Regions from separate parts of the Thermoanaerobacterium sp. R66 genome, predicted to be linked through region 1. Evidence: riboswitches for the same ligand, from Rfam matches in the RefSeq annotation. Region 1 holds a riboswitch; each other region holds the start of a gene.
What was found. A riboswitch is a leader RNA that binds a small molecule or an ion and turns the genes downstream of it on or off. The one in region 1 is predicted to bind S-adenosylmethionine.

Region 2: another riboswitch for S-adenosylmethionine. It lies ahead of JJQ93_RS01035 (methylenetetrahydrofolate reductase); the one in region 1 lies ahead of JJQ93_RS07205 (methionine ABC transporter ATP-binding protein).
Region 3: another riboswitch for S-adenosylmethionine. It lies ahead of metA (homoserine O-acetyltransferase MetA); the one in region 1 lies ahead of JJQ93_RS07205 (methionine ABC transporter ATP-binding protein).

Annotation. Positions count from the first base shown of each region.
Region 1 is NZ_JAEUWW010000001.1:1,414,000-1,418,925, reverse strand. It holds gene spoVB (stage V sporulation protein B) at 1-310, shown strand, start outside; gene JJQ93_RS07215 (MetQ/NlpA family ABC transporter substrate-binding protein) at 344-1,189, opposite strand; gene JJQ93_RS07210 (methionine ABC transporter permease) at 1,204-1,881, opposite strand; gene JJQ93_RS07205 (methionine ABC transporter ATP-binding protein) at 1,868-2,890, opposite strand; SAM riboswitch class I at 2,967-3,067, opposite strand; gene JJQ93_RS07200 (BglG family transcription antiterminator) at 3,281-4,926, shown strand, end outside.
Region 2 is NZ_JAEUWW010000001.1:232,107-237,032, reverse strand. It holds gene JJQ93_RS01040 (homocysteine S-methyltransferase family protein) at 1-1,238, opposite strand, end outside; gene JJQ93_RS01035 (methylenetetrahydrofolate reductase) at 1,261-2,163, opposite strand; SAM riboswitch class I at 2,218-2,312, opposite strand; gene JJQ93_RS01030 (DUF362 domain-containing protein) at 2,462-3,391, shown strand; gene JJQ93_RS01025 (sugar phosphate isomerase/epimerase family protein) at 3,417-4,229, opposite strand; gene JJQ93_RS01020 (glucose-6-phosphate isomerase) at 4,308-4,926, opposite strand, start outside.
Region 3 is NZ_JAEUWW010000001.1:134,669-139,594, reverse strand. It holds gene copZ (copper chaperone CopZ) at 53-277, opposite strand; gene JJQ93_RS00595 (geranylgeranyl reductase family protein) at 359-1,516, opposite strand; SAM riboswitch class I at 1,705-1,812, shown strand; gene metA (homoserine O-acetyltransferase MetA) at 1,876-2,793, shown strand; gene JJQ93_RS00585 (APC family permease) at 2,938-4,290, shown strand; gene JJQ93_RS00580 (acyltransferase family protein) at 4,326-4,926, opposite strand, start outside.

The sequences.
Region 1 (4,926 bases):
CGGGTATATTTACGGCTTCATATTCGCTGATGCTTTTGTCTTCCTCTTAAATTTTAAAGCATTAGTTAAGATTACTAACTTAGATATTGATTTTAACAATTGGTTCTTAAAACCGCTTATAGCTGCACTTATAATGGGGATTTACGACACGATCATTTATTTTAATCTGGCTGCGGTAGTCGCAAACGAATGGATCACAATGTCTATTACAGTATTATCAGGATTTTTAGTATACATTGCATCATGTCAACTTGTAAAGCTTCCATATTTAGAAGATTTGAATAGATTGATATTTTCCAGGAATAAATAATAAAAACCCGCTTTAAACGGGTTTTTTCTCATGTTAAAAAGCTGGAACTATAGCGCCTTTGTACTTGTCTTCGATAAATTTCTTGACTTCATCAGAATTTAAGGCTTTTGCCAACTTTTGTATCGCTGGGTCATTTTGATTGTCTTCCCTTACGACTAACACATTAGCATAAGGAGAATTTTTGTCTTCCATAAAAATTGCATCCTTTAAAGGGTTTAAGTTTGCCTCTAATGCAAAATTAGTGTTTATAATGGCCAAATCCACATCTTGAAGCGTCCTTGGAAGCTGAGGTGCTTCAAGCTCTACAATCTTTAAATGCTTTGGATTATCCACGATGTCTCTCGGGGTTTGTGTAAGGCCATTTGGGTCTTTTAACTTAATTAACCCTTCTTTTTGCAGTAGAAGCAGCGCTCTTCCTTCATTTGTAGCATCGTTTGGAACAGCCACTGTTGCACCGTCTTTTAATTCATCTTTTGACTTGATCTTTTTTGAATATGCCCCCATCGGTTCTACATGCACTTTGACTAATGGCACCAATTTTACATTGTTTTTCTTTTCGAAGTCCTCAAGGTATGGAACGTGTTGGAAGAAATTTGCGTCGATTTGCTTGTCGACAAGTGCAGTATTTGGCGTCACATAGTCGGTAAATTCTTTTATTTCAAGATCTACGCCTTCTTTTGCAAGAATAGGCTTTACTACATTAAGTATTTCTGCATGGGGGTTTGGCGTTGCACCAACGACTATCTTCGTCATTTTAGTAGAGGTATCTGTGTTTGAATTTGCGTTGGATGTAGCGGCTGTGTTGTTGGATTTTGTGCATCCTGATAAGATAAATGCAAATGTCAATATGAGAGTGAGAAATAAAAATGATTTTTTCATTACATACCATCCTTTCATCTTTTATCAACTTTTTTTGCAAGATAGTTTCCTATTCTTTGCACGATTTCTACAAAGATTATTAAGACTATGATTGTGGCAATAAGCACATCTGTCTGAAACCTTTGGTAGCCATATCTTATAGCCAGATCTCCAAGACCACCTCCTCCAATAGCACCTGCCATAGCAGAATACCCTAAAATATTTATCACTGTAAGAGTTATTCCCAATATAAGTGATGGCAATGATTCTGGAATCATGACTTTGAATATTATCTGTGGTATTGAAGCGCCAACAGATATAGATGCTTCAATGACGCCCCAGTCTACTTCTTTAAGAGATGATTCTACAACTCTTGCTACAAATGGGGCTGCAGCAATGGACAGTGGTACAATAGCAGCGGTAGGTCCTATAGTTGTGCCAACAATAAGCCTTGCCAATGGGAAGATTGCGATTATGAGGATTATGAACGGCACTGACCTCATGACATTGATCACAGTACCTAATACCTGATTTAACTTTAGATTTTCCTTTATATGACCTTTGTCGGTTATGACAAGTATTATGCCTAGAGGCAGTCCTATTATTACTGAGAAAAGTGTTGAGAAAAACACCATGTACAAAGATTCCCAAAGAGGTTCTTCCATAAGCTGCCACAAGTTTAATAAATACTGGAATATGTTAGACGATACCATTTTTAAGCACCTCTATTCTAAGACCATTGTTTTCTAAAAATTTTATAGCATTTTTTATGGAATTCTGTTCACCGCTTATTTTTATTAAGAGATTTCCTATCTGTGAGTTTTGCACTCTTTCGATATTTCCGGAAATGATATTCACTTCAACATCGAAATTCTTTATCATATGGGATATGACAGGCTGGTTGCTGCTGCTACCAAAAAACGATAATCTCAAGATTTCCTCATTTGGATTTTCGTCATCAAGCAATATGTCTGGCGGAAGTTCAGCTATCATATCTTTTAAAAATCTCTTAGATGTTTCTGTTGAAGGATTTGAAAAGATGTCTATTACATTTCCTTCCTCGATAATCATTCCGTCTTCCAAAACTGCCACTTTGTCGCACAGATTTCTTATTACAGACATTTCGTGCGTTATTACCACGATTGTAATTCCGTATTGTTTGTTTATGTCCTTTAAAAGATTTAAGATGGATTCTGTCGTGGTAGGATCTAAAGCGGATGTGGCTTCATCAGATAGAATTATGTCTGGATTGTTTGCTAAAGCTCTTGCAATGCCTACCCTCTGTTTTTGTCCCCCAGATAGCTGCGAAGGGTATGCGTACTTTTTGTCTTTTAAATCTACCACATCCAGTAATTCATCAACGCGTTTTTTTATGACAGAATCGCTGACTTTCGAGATCTTAAGAGGAAATGCTATGTTCTCATACACTGTAGAGTTCATCAAAAGATTGAAATGCTGAAATATCATGCCAATCTTTTTTCTCATATTTCTCAGTTCTTTTGAATTTAACTTTGTCATTTCTACGCCGTTTATCAGTATGCTGCCAGATGTAGGTTTTTCCAACATGTTTATGCACCTTATCAATGATGATTTCCCGGCACCGCTTAGACCCATTATGCCGTAAATTTCACCATCACGTATAGTTAAGTTGATGTCTTTTAAAGCTATTACCTCTTTTCCGTTTGTGTTGTAAACTTTGCTTAAGTTTTTTATTTCGATCAAATCATTTCACCTTCTTTTCACAAATGTAGTTTAAAAAAGCAATAAAAAAAACCTCCAATGAAAGAGGTTTCGTCCTCTCTCATCTCTCAGCAATCGCTGCAGGAATTGGCACCATTGCACATACGTGCCGGTTGCCGGGTTTCATCGGGCCAGTCCCTCCACCTCTCTAGATAAGAGAATAATTTCGTTTTTAGTTGTTAAAATGATTATATAGGATGGATGTTGAAAAGTCAAGCAAAATTTTCATGCGACAATATTAAATTTTTGTCATAATAAATCTGACAGTGTATTCACAAGTTTGTGTTGATTTAATCAATAAATTGATTATAATTAAGATGAAAGATAAGTTAACTTATTAATAATTTGTCATAGACGAAAGGACAAATATCTATGAAAGAGTTAAGTAGGCGCCAATTAGAAATCTTCAAAAAGGTTATTTCAAAAGAAGTTTCCAGTTTGGACGATATCGTCGTTTTGTACAAGTTAAGCAAAAGGACTGTTTACAGAGAAATAAATGCAATAAATGAATATATAAAAGAATACAATTTGAAGCTTAAAAATGACGATGGAGTACTAGTCTTAGAAGGAACTGATAATGATATCGAAAAATTCAAATTCGATGTAATAGGTTATAGGCCAAGCATTGACGCTGATAAAAGGCGAAAGTTGATACTATCTGAGCTTTTGCAGATGAAAGAACCTGTAAAACTTGAGTACTTCGCTAAAGAATACAATGTGACTACGGCAACAATAAGCTATGACATTAAAGAGATCGATAAATGGCTAAACAAGCAAAATGTTACAATTGTAACTAAGCCTGGCGTTGGCATATACGTAAAAGGCGATGAAAGCAATATAAGAAGGGCCATAATAAATTTTCTGTATGACAATGTGGAGACAAAAGACCTAATTGAGTTTTTAAATAAAGGGTACAATAATATAAACAAGCTTAGTGAAGACATAAATGATAGATTACTCAGGCTTATAGACTACGATACGGTTTTAAAGATAGAGAAGGCTATACAAAAATTGGAGAAATCCCTTGATTACGAATTAGCAGAAAGCTCCTACATGGGGCTTACGGTGCATCTGGCATTGGCGCTAAAAAGAATAAAAGAAGGCGAAAAGATAAAAATAGGTAATGAAAGCCTCTATGAGCTTAGGAAGTCAGATGAGTATAAGTTTGCAGAAATGCTTGCCAGGTTTCTGGAGGAAGAATTTGATATATCTATTCCAGAAGATGAAATCGGATATATAACGATTCATCTACAAGGAGCAAGGTACAGGGCAAATACCGAAGACGTAAATGACGAGCTGTTAAATGAAATACTGCATGAGATGGTCAGCGTTGCAGAAGATGAATTTGGCACTGATCTTAAAGGCGATACGATGCTTTTAAGCGGTTTAAAGACGCACTTAAGGCCTACTATCTTTAGACTTCGCATGGGTCTTGCGATTAGAAATCCGCTTATAAATGACATAAAAGAACGGTACAGCGGTTTATTTGAAAAATGTATATCTATTGCAAATGTGATTAAAGACAAGCTTAATGTTGATGTGCCTGATGATGAAATCGGATATATTGCGATGCATTTTGGCGCATCCATAGCAAGAAAAAGCGATATGATGAAAAGGCACAATATTTTAGTCGTGTGTGCCAGCGGCATAGGGACATCGAGGATGCTTTTATCTAAGCTTCAGATGTTTCCACAATTGAATATTGTAGATACGGTTTCCAGCTTGAGAGTTAAAGACTTTAAAGATAGAGATGATATTGACTTGATAGTGTCTACAATTCCGCTGGACATAAAGGACAAAGAGACAATAATAGTCAATCCGCTGCTTTTAGATGAAGACGTAAAAAAACTGAAAGACGCTTTAAACACAGATTTTATAATGGACTTCTCGGAGAAAAAAGTCATAGGCGACAGGTACAAAGAATTGGAACACATTGCGTGGTATGGCAAAAGGATAATTGAGCTATGCGATTCCCTTAAACTTAAAGATGTCTATGGCAAAAACTCGAAAGACATCAT
Region 2 (4,926 bases), 1.2 Mb from region 1:
CTGACAGAATTTATAATAGGCTTACCTCTGACTATCCTTACCGCTTTTTCAATCGCCTTTACATTGCTACTATCTATCTGCAATGGCACATTGACGATGTTCTGTACCTGCGAAACGATTTTAGGCATCAATTCCTCTTCGTTTATGCCAGGCACACCAATATTCACGTCAAGTACGCTTGCGCCAAGTTTTTCCTGCGATACAGCTTCATCGTAGATCAGATTATAATTGCCTTCTTTGATAGCTGCACTCAATTTCTTCTTTCCTGTAGGATTTATCCTTTCGCCGATTACACACACAGGATAATCGCTGCCTATGAAAACAGTCTTTGTATTTGATGAAACTGCTGTGTATTCTTTCACGGCAGTTTTTTTCTCTGTATCATGTATCTCAGCTTTCAAAAGCTTAATAAATTCTGGAGTCGTCCCACAACAACCACCAACAATAGATGCCCCGCATTCTAAAAGCTTTTTTGTCTCGACGGCAAATTTCTCTTTCGTAATGTCGTAAAGAGTCAATCCATCCTCTAAATGAGGCATTCCTGCATTTGGCTGCGCCAAAATTGGTATCCTTGAAACTTCAGCCATCTTCTTCACTATGTCTGCCATCATGTCAGGTCCCGTAGAGCAATTGACACCTATGGCATCAAGGCCAAGCCCTTGAAGACTTACTACTGCTGTAACAGGGTCTGTCCCCATAAGCGTCCTTCCATCTTCTTGAAACGTCATGGTACAAATTACCTTTAAATTAGTATTCTCCTTTACAGCAAGAATAGCCGCCTTCGCTTCTAATATATCTGACATAGTCTCAATAAGTGCCAAATCAGCACCGGCTTTTTCCCCTTCTACAGCAACCTCTGCAAAGGCACTATAAGCCTCGTCAAATGTCAGCTTGCCAAAAGGTTCCATCAGTTCGCCAATAGGCCCTATAGAAAGAGCAACGGCTTTATTACCAGCAGCTTTTCTGGCTATCTGTACTGCGCTTTTGACTATTTCAGGCAATTTATCTGAAAGATTGTAAGATTTTAATTTTATCCTATTGGCGCCAAATGTATTTGTCTCAATAACATCTGCCCCTGCATCAATATACGACTTGTGGATTTCGTACACAATATCCGGATGTAAGAGATTGTAATATTCAGGGCATTCTCCTGTTTTAAGTCCTTTTTTCTGAAGCATAGTGCCCATTGCTCCGTCAAAGACGATTATGCTATTCTTTAAATTCTTAAAAATATCCAATTGCAACATCTCCTTATGATGACTACAATACTTCTTCTATATCATTTTGTCTCATGTTCTTTACGCCATTTACAATGTCAACAACTATATCTGTCTTGCCAAGTGGCATGATATGAACACCACCCACTTTATTTTTTATCTTGTTTATAAACTCTATTGCAATTTTTGTCCCTTCACCTTTTTCACCGTTTTTCAACCTGTCTATTATTTTTTCAGGTATCTCGATGCCAGGCACCTTTTCGTTCAAGTTAACAGCCATCTTATAGCTTTTAAGGGGTAGCACCCCTACTAAAACCGGAATATCAAATTGCTCTACGGCATCAAGAAATCTGTATAAAATCTCATCATCGTAGACAGGCTGAGTCTGTATGAAAGATGCTCCACATTCTATTTTCGTCCTTAATTTTTCTATTGATTCAGGTCTTAAATCATTTGGATTTGCTGTTGTCCCTATGCAGAAATTTGTAGATGATTCCAACTTATTTCCGTTGTAGTCAAAGCCATCATTTAGCGACTTTGCTATCTTCACAAGACCTACAGAATCTACGTCGTACACGCCTGTTGCCTGTGGCACATCACCTCGTTTTGGATCGTCTCCTGTAAGGGCAAGGATATTTCTGACTCCAAGAGCATACGCACCCAAAAGCTCTGCTTGAAGGCCAATAAGATTTCTGTCCCTACACGTTAAGTGAAATATGGTTTCTATATTTAGATGATTTTGCAAAAGATGTGCCAATGCAATAGGGCTCATTCTCATATTTGCCATAGGACAATCAGTTATATTTAATGCATCTGCTATTCCATATAATTTTTTCGCTTCTTCAATAGAATTCGAAATATCAGCTCCTTTTGGCGTCGATATCTCCACGGTTATGACAAATTGCTTATTTTTAAGTTTCTGGCACAAATTTTCAGAATTTCGCAAAACGACCCCTCCTTAAAATAAAAAAACTCTTCGCCAAAAGAAGAGATATTTTTGCTCCCATCTTTCAGCGATATGCTGCTGGAATTGGCACCGTGATATCCGGTTGCCGAGCTTCATAGGGCCAGTCCCTCCGCTACTCTTGATAAGAGTTTACTATATTAATTTATTAAATTATATGATACCGTCCTCTGGTACAATTGTCAATGAAATATTTGTTGAAATGTTAAAATTACTTAGGCTTTTTGCTTAGATATTTTAATTTTTGATAAAATGCAAATCATATATATGAGGTGATTTTATGAGGTACAGAAAAATTGTAGAACCAGTAGTAGCAATAGCATCTGGCCCTGATGAGATACAAAACTTAAATACCGCTTTAAACTTATTACCTTTGCAAAATCTAATCGAAACGGGTAATACCGTTGTAATAACGCCAAATTTCGTTAAAAGCAAGCCTCCTCAAAGCGGTACGATAGTAGGACCAGATACATTGAGAGCCCTTATAAGATACGTAAAGTCTAAAAATCCTGGCAGGATTGTGATTGCCGCCGGCTCTGGTGGAGATCCTACGCCTAAAGTTTTATCTGACAATGGATTTGATAAAGTCATTTCAGAAGAAGGCGTAGAATTTGTAGATCTAAATTACGGTCCTTACGTAGAATTGCTGCTGGACGACTGTCTTTTAAAATCAACAAAAGTAAATGAACTTTATGAAAAAATGGATGTACTAATTTCATTCACTCAAATGAAAATGCACGAAGAAGCTACAGTATCGCTTGGAATAAAAAACATAGCTTTAAGCTGGCCTCCCGCAGAAATACACGGATTTCCCAAAAAAAATTTAGGCATACACGATGACCTTCACAATTTCATAAGGGCCATGGCTGAAAAAATATCTATAGATCTTACAATATTAAGCGGTCAAGAAGCGATGATAGGCACAGGGCCATCAGAAGGAAAGCCTATCAATGCAAACATGATAATAGCAGGAACAGATCCTGTAGCAACAGATACAGTAGGTGCCAGAATGTTTGGACTTATGCCTCAAGGCGTCAACTACTTGTTTCAATGTGCTAAAAGAGGTGTAGGCACAGGTGAGCTTAAAAATGTCACTATCAAAGGCATACCATTGCAACAAGCTGAACTGAATTTCTCTACGCAGGCGTATGGCTATGGCATCGCCTTAGATTCAAGCGGAATAAAGCAGATGGTGCCAGGAAAAGTCTAAAGATAAGGGTTTACTTCCCTTATCTTTATTTTTCAAAGATGCTTTTTAGGTATTCAATGCCTTCTTTTAAATCATCAATATCCTTATAGTTGTTTCTGTAGACTTCCATTATGATAGATCCATTGTAATCCAATTTTTTTAACTCTCTATTAAGCTTTGCAAAGTCAAAACTTCCTCTGCCTGGAAGGTACAAACTGCCGCAATCATCGTAATCGCATAAATGGACATTAACGAGTTTATCTCCCATTGATTTTAAGTATTCAAATGGATCTTTCTTGCTTTTCATCGCCTGCTTTATATCCAATGTAAAATAAACATTTCTGCTTTTCACAGCCTGTCTTATGAATGTAGCGAATTCTGGATATGCAAACCAACACCAATAGACATTTTCCCAAGAAAATTTAACCCCATATTCTCCTGATGTATCAGCTATATAATCCACATATTTCGCAATCTTGTCAAAATCAATATTAGGCGTCGTATCTTTTTTAACAGCAGGTCCGTGAAAAACGTATATTTTTGCCTTAAGTATCTTTGCTGCTTTCAAGACTTTAATAAGCATCTTTGAGGCATCGTTCCTTTGCCTTTCAGTTGCTGAAAAAAGCTGCGGTTCAAACTGAGTGCCTATAGCATGTATTGAATTAACTTCAATGCCGTATCTATCTAAATCATCCCTCATAGCTTTGCAATAATCTTCATCATATTCGCTGTAAGATTCCAAAAAAACTTCTACACTCTTTATGCCCATTTTAGCTATTATAGGAATCGTTTCCTCTGTAAGATAGTCAGGATAAAAACAAGCCGTCGATATGCCAACTTCCATTTCATCACCATCCAAAAACAATTCTCATATATAATATTATACATGAAATCATTCTGACAAAAAAAGATATGCCAATCGGCATATCTTTCATAACTATCTCTTTAGCCTCTTTTCCAATTCTTCTTTCTCTTTTTCATAACCTGGTTTGCCTAAAAGTGCAAACATGTTTTTCTTGTACGCTTCAACGCCTGGTTGATCAAACGGATTAACGCCATTTAAATAACCGCTTATGCCACAAGCCATCTCAAAGAAGTATACAAGGTATCCAAAATTGTAAGCCGATATCTCAGGCACATTCACAATCAGGTTAGGCACTCCGCCGTCATTGTGAGCAAGCACCGTACCTTCAAAAGCTTTCTTGTTTACGAAATCAACTGTCTTGCCTGTCAAGAAATTAAGCCCGTCAATGTTATCTTTATCTTCATTTATAGTTATTTCTTTAAGTGGTCTTTCAACATTTATGACAGTCTCAAACATTATCCTGCTGCCATCTTGAATGAATTGTCCCATTGAGTGCAAATCTGTAGAAAAATCAACTGAAGCAGGATATATTCCTTTGTGATCTTTTCCTTCACTTTCACCAAAAAGCTGTTTCCACCACTCTGAAAAATAGTGAAGCCTTGGCTCATAGTTGACTAAAATTTCAACTGATTTTCCTTTTCTGTAAAGAGCATTTCTTACAATAGCATACTGCATACTTAAATTTTCTTTG
Region 3 (4,926 bases), 1.3 Mb from region 1:
ACAGCAAATATAAAAAAATAACCGCATTAGCGGTTAAACATACATGAAAATATTAAGCTTCATATCCTGCGTCAATAATCGCTTTTTTCATGTCATCTATAGTAACTTTTTTAGGGTCGTATGTTACAGTGACATTAGCCTTATCCAAGTCTACTGTCGCTTTTGATACTCCATCAAGACCTTTTAATGCTTTCTCTACAGTCATTTTGCAATGGTTGCATGACATGCCTCTGACATCAATCGTGACAGTTTCACCTTTTGAACCAAACAAACCCATATTTAATCTCTCCTTTCATATACTCATAAGGGGTATTACCTATAAATAGTTTAATTTAACTACAGTTTAAAGTCAATTACTTCATGACACGTTTTTTTCTACTTTAATTTTCGTCTTAGAAGTCATTACCCGCAGTGAATACATTGGAACTTTTAATTTAAAATTCTTATATGTATTATCACCCATCATTATATCTACAAAGTATGATAGCACATTAGGAAAATATCTTACTGATTTTTCTATGAAATCCATGTTATTGTACGTAAATTGCGCTAATCTATATGCCCAACCAACATCTGGCACAACTTCTCTATTGAGTCTAAGAGTGTATTCATCCAATCCACATTCTCCACTGAAATGCTTTTTTAGAACATCAAATGATATGTCTGCAGTAAGCAAAGCATTGTATATTCCTTCGCCTGTAAATGGATCAGCAAGCCTTGTAGCATCTCCAATCAATATTATTCTATCGTTATTAAATACACCATCGCTCCCATCAGGAAACGACAACTGATGCCCGTAAATTTTGCAGTCTTTTATATTTCCGTCCACATTTTCCTCTATCATTTTAGATAACATTTCTTTTATGTCTGAAACTTTGTTTAAAAAAGTCCCGACACCAATAGACAATCTATCACCTTTAGGGAATACCCATCCATACCCATATCTTATTGCGTTGAAATCCACCACAACTTTTCCTTTTAATCCATCGATTAAGCTATTATCGACGTATACTTCACCTTCAAGTGCTATGCCTTTTTTGCCATTTATTAAGTTCGCTTTATGTGCCACATTGCTGTTTATTCCGTCTGCACCTACTAAAACCTTTGTCTCATATTCACTCCTGTCTGTCACAACGACAAGTCCCTTATCATGCTGATAAAAGTCATAAAATAATTCACCATCATGTATTTCACACCCATAATAAGCTGCTTTATCTATTAAATATTTGTCAAATTTAGTCCTATCTACCTGATATATTATAGGCTCACCAGTCTGCAAAACAGTCTGTTTGCCGTTAGGAAATTTAAAGATAATTTCATTGGTAATATCTTCTACGTATTGGCTTATATCAATATCTAATAATTTGTAACACCTTTTCGTTATTCCGCCACCGCAGGCTTTGTACCTTGGAAAAACATGCTTTTCTATCAACAATACCTTATATCCTTCTTTAGACAGCTTTCTTCCTAATGTAGATCCTGCAGGTCCTCCACCTATTATTATTGCATCATACATTTCTTTCACCTCTAAATTCAATTATAATTGCAAAACATACTAAATAAAAGCCACAAATTGGATTATTTTAAGCTATTCATAAACAAACAGTTGTCAATATAAGAATTAGCGAAAAGTGTCCTTCATATTATTGACATCAAACTTCAATAAATATATAATTATTTTAACAATTTAATATCGTAAATCAAAACTCATCAAGAGTGGTGGAGGGACTGGCCCTGTGAAACCCGGCAACCGTCATATTTTATGAAAATGGTGCTAATTCCTGCAAAGCTTATAGCTTTGGGAGATGAGTAGATGTGATTATCTACGCCTCATCTCTGAGGCGTTTTATTTTTTACATTGAAGGAGGTTTGCAAATGCCCATCAATATACCAAATGGCCTACCTGCCATCGATATTTTAGCTAAAGAAAATATATTCGTAATGGCTGAAGAAAGGGCAATTCATCAAGATATACGCCCTCTTAAGATCGCCATCTTAAACTTGATGCCTACAAAAAGTGTGACAGAAACACAGCTATTAAGGCTACTTAGCAACAATCCACTGCAAATCGATCTAAAATTTCTCTATGCAGCATCACACAAATCTAAAAACACTGCGCCAGAGTATTTAGAAGCTTTTTACAAAACATTTGATGACGTAAAACATGAAAAATTTGACGGTCTCATAATAACCGGAGCACCAGTGGAAACTTTGGACTTTTCAGATGTTGATTATTGGCATGAGCTTGAAGAAATAATGGAATGGAGCAAACACAATGTATTTTCAACATTTCACATTTGCTGGGGTGCTCAAGCTGGTCTTTATTACCATTATAGGATTCCTAAATACCCACTGAAAGAAAAAATGTTTGGCGTATTTTTGCATAAGGTTTCCAAAAAAAATGTCGACTTATTAAGGGGATTTGACGACGAATTTTATGCGCCCCATTCAAGATACACGGAAGTCAGAAAAGAAGATATAGAGCTTGTAGATGACCTTGAAATACTTTCTGAATCAGATGAGGCAGGCGTATACATAGTTGCATCAAAATCTGGCAGGCAGATATTTGTGACAGGTCACTCTGAATACGATCCTTTGACTCTAAAATCTGAATACGAAAGAGATTTAAAAAAAGGCATTCCTATAAAAATACCAAAACACTATTTCCCGGGAGATGACCCTAACAATGAGCCAATTGTAAAATGGAGAAGCCATGCAAATCTATTGTTTTCTAACTGGTTAAATTACTATGTATACCAAAAAACACCATACGATGTGAATTCAATTGAATAAATATGATTTATGCAGGTTATAAAACTTGATTTTATATCCTGCATTTTTTATATCATTTTTGCAAAATTATTCATTGACTTTTTCACTTTCCTGTGCTAATTTAATTATGCTATTTCAAAAATTTATAGAAAGGAATTGTACTATATGGACAAAACACAAAAGCTCAAAAAAGACATTGGCCTATTTATCGCCACAGCACTTGTGACAGGTAACATGATGGGTTCCGGCATATTCATGCTTCCTGCTACACTTGCATCTAAATCAGGTCCTGGCGCAACAATACTGGCATGGCTTGTTACAGGCATCGGATCAATATTGTTGGCATTATCATTTGCAAATTTAGGTTCAAGGATTCCAAAAGCCGGTGGCCCGTATGAATACTCAAAATTAGCTTTTGGAGACTTTATAGGTTTTATCAATGCGTGGTTATACTGGAATGGTTCATGGATCGGAAACGCTGCCGTTGTCATTGCAGTTGCCAGTTACTCAAGCGCTTTATTCCCGATTTTATCGCAAAATCATTTAGCCGCTTTTCTGTACACCAGTGGAATCTTATGGATTTTTACGATAATCAATATAATAGGTGTAAAAAAGGCTGGCTCAACTCAAACAACAATAACTGTGTTTGAAGTATGTCTTTTTTTATTCTTCATAATCGTATCAGCAGTACATTTCAAGTCAAGCAATGTAATGCCATTGTTCCCTGCAGGAAAAGGCATGAATACTTTGTCTGCAGCAGCAACTTCAACGCTGTGGGCGTTTGTAGGACTTGAAACTGCGTCAATAACCGCTGAAGAAATTAAAAACCCTGAAAGAAACGTAAAGTTAAGCACCATATTCGGAATATTAATAGCTGTAGTGATGTACCTTGCCATAAACCTTTCGGCAATGGGTGCAATGCCACAAAGCCAGCTTGCAAAAAGTGCTTCTCCAATAGCCGACATCCTCAAACAGTTTTTAGGAAAAAACATTGCGAATGTCATAATAGTAGGCTCTGTCGTAAGTGTGCTTGGCACAACTGTCGGATGGCTTTTATCTACAGCTCGTGTGGCTTATGCGGCTGGTAAAGACAGTCTATTTCCAGAGATTTTTTCAAAAGTACATCCTAAATACAAGACTCCTCACGTATCATTGATCATAGGATCGGTGCTTGTAAATCTGCTATTGCTGATGAACTATACAAAATCTCTGGTTTCTGCGTTTAATTTTATAATACTGCTGGCAACTTTGTCTTTCCTACCTGTGTACGCTTTTACAGCCGCATCTGAAATGATGCTTCTTATAAAAAGAGACAAAAACGTCAGCGTATTAGGCTTTATAAAGAATTCCATTATTCCACTTTTAGGCTTTGCATACGCCATGTGGACAATATACGGGTCTGGAGCCGAGACTGTCATGTACGGATTTATAATGCTTATGTGCGGCATACCCTTCTATATATACATGAAGTACAAAAATAACTCAAAGCTAAACGAGATTCGAAAAGTCTTAGAATAATTACAGGCTGCAAAATGCAGCCTTTTTACATCGTTTTAATTTTCTTCTTTTACCGCATTTGCTATAAGTGAAGCAAAATACTTCGCACCACTGGGCTCTAAGTGAACCGCATCGGGTGAAAAGAATGAATCATGTCCATAGCTGGCTTTATACCAATCAATTAAAGTAGTGTGGGGATATTCTGAAGACACTTTTGACAACGTCTCATTGACGATGCTTTCCCAAGGGCGTGGGACGCGGACATTTACCAATATTACGCGTTTTACAGGTTCTGCGCTCTTTAAAAGCGATAAAAGCTGGTCTTCAGTGAAAGGCCCATTTGTCCCCAACTCAACTATCAATGTGTCTATTTTTCCTTTCGCTTTGAGGTTTTTCACGACATCTTTTGCTTGATACATTTGTCTTCCTACTTTGCCATCAATCGTGATTCCCGGCAACATCTCTTCCAAGTAAGGCTTTGTATCTATCAATATTGAGTCACCTATGATGGTTATGCCTTTTCCATCCTGTACAGGGCTGGTTGTGGAATCACCGCTATTTGATACTGCTGAGTTTGAATTTCCGCCTTTATACGGATAGTACTTAATATCTCTCCTATTATCTGGCAAATTATCATTGTAGTCCTGCACATCACTG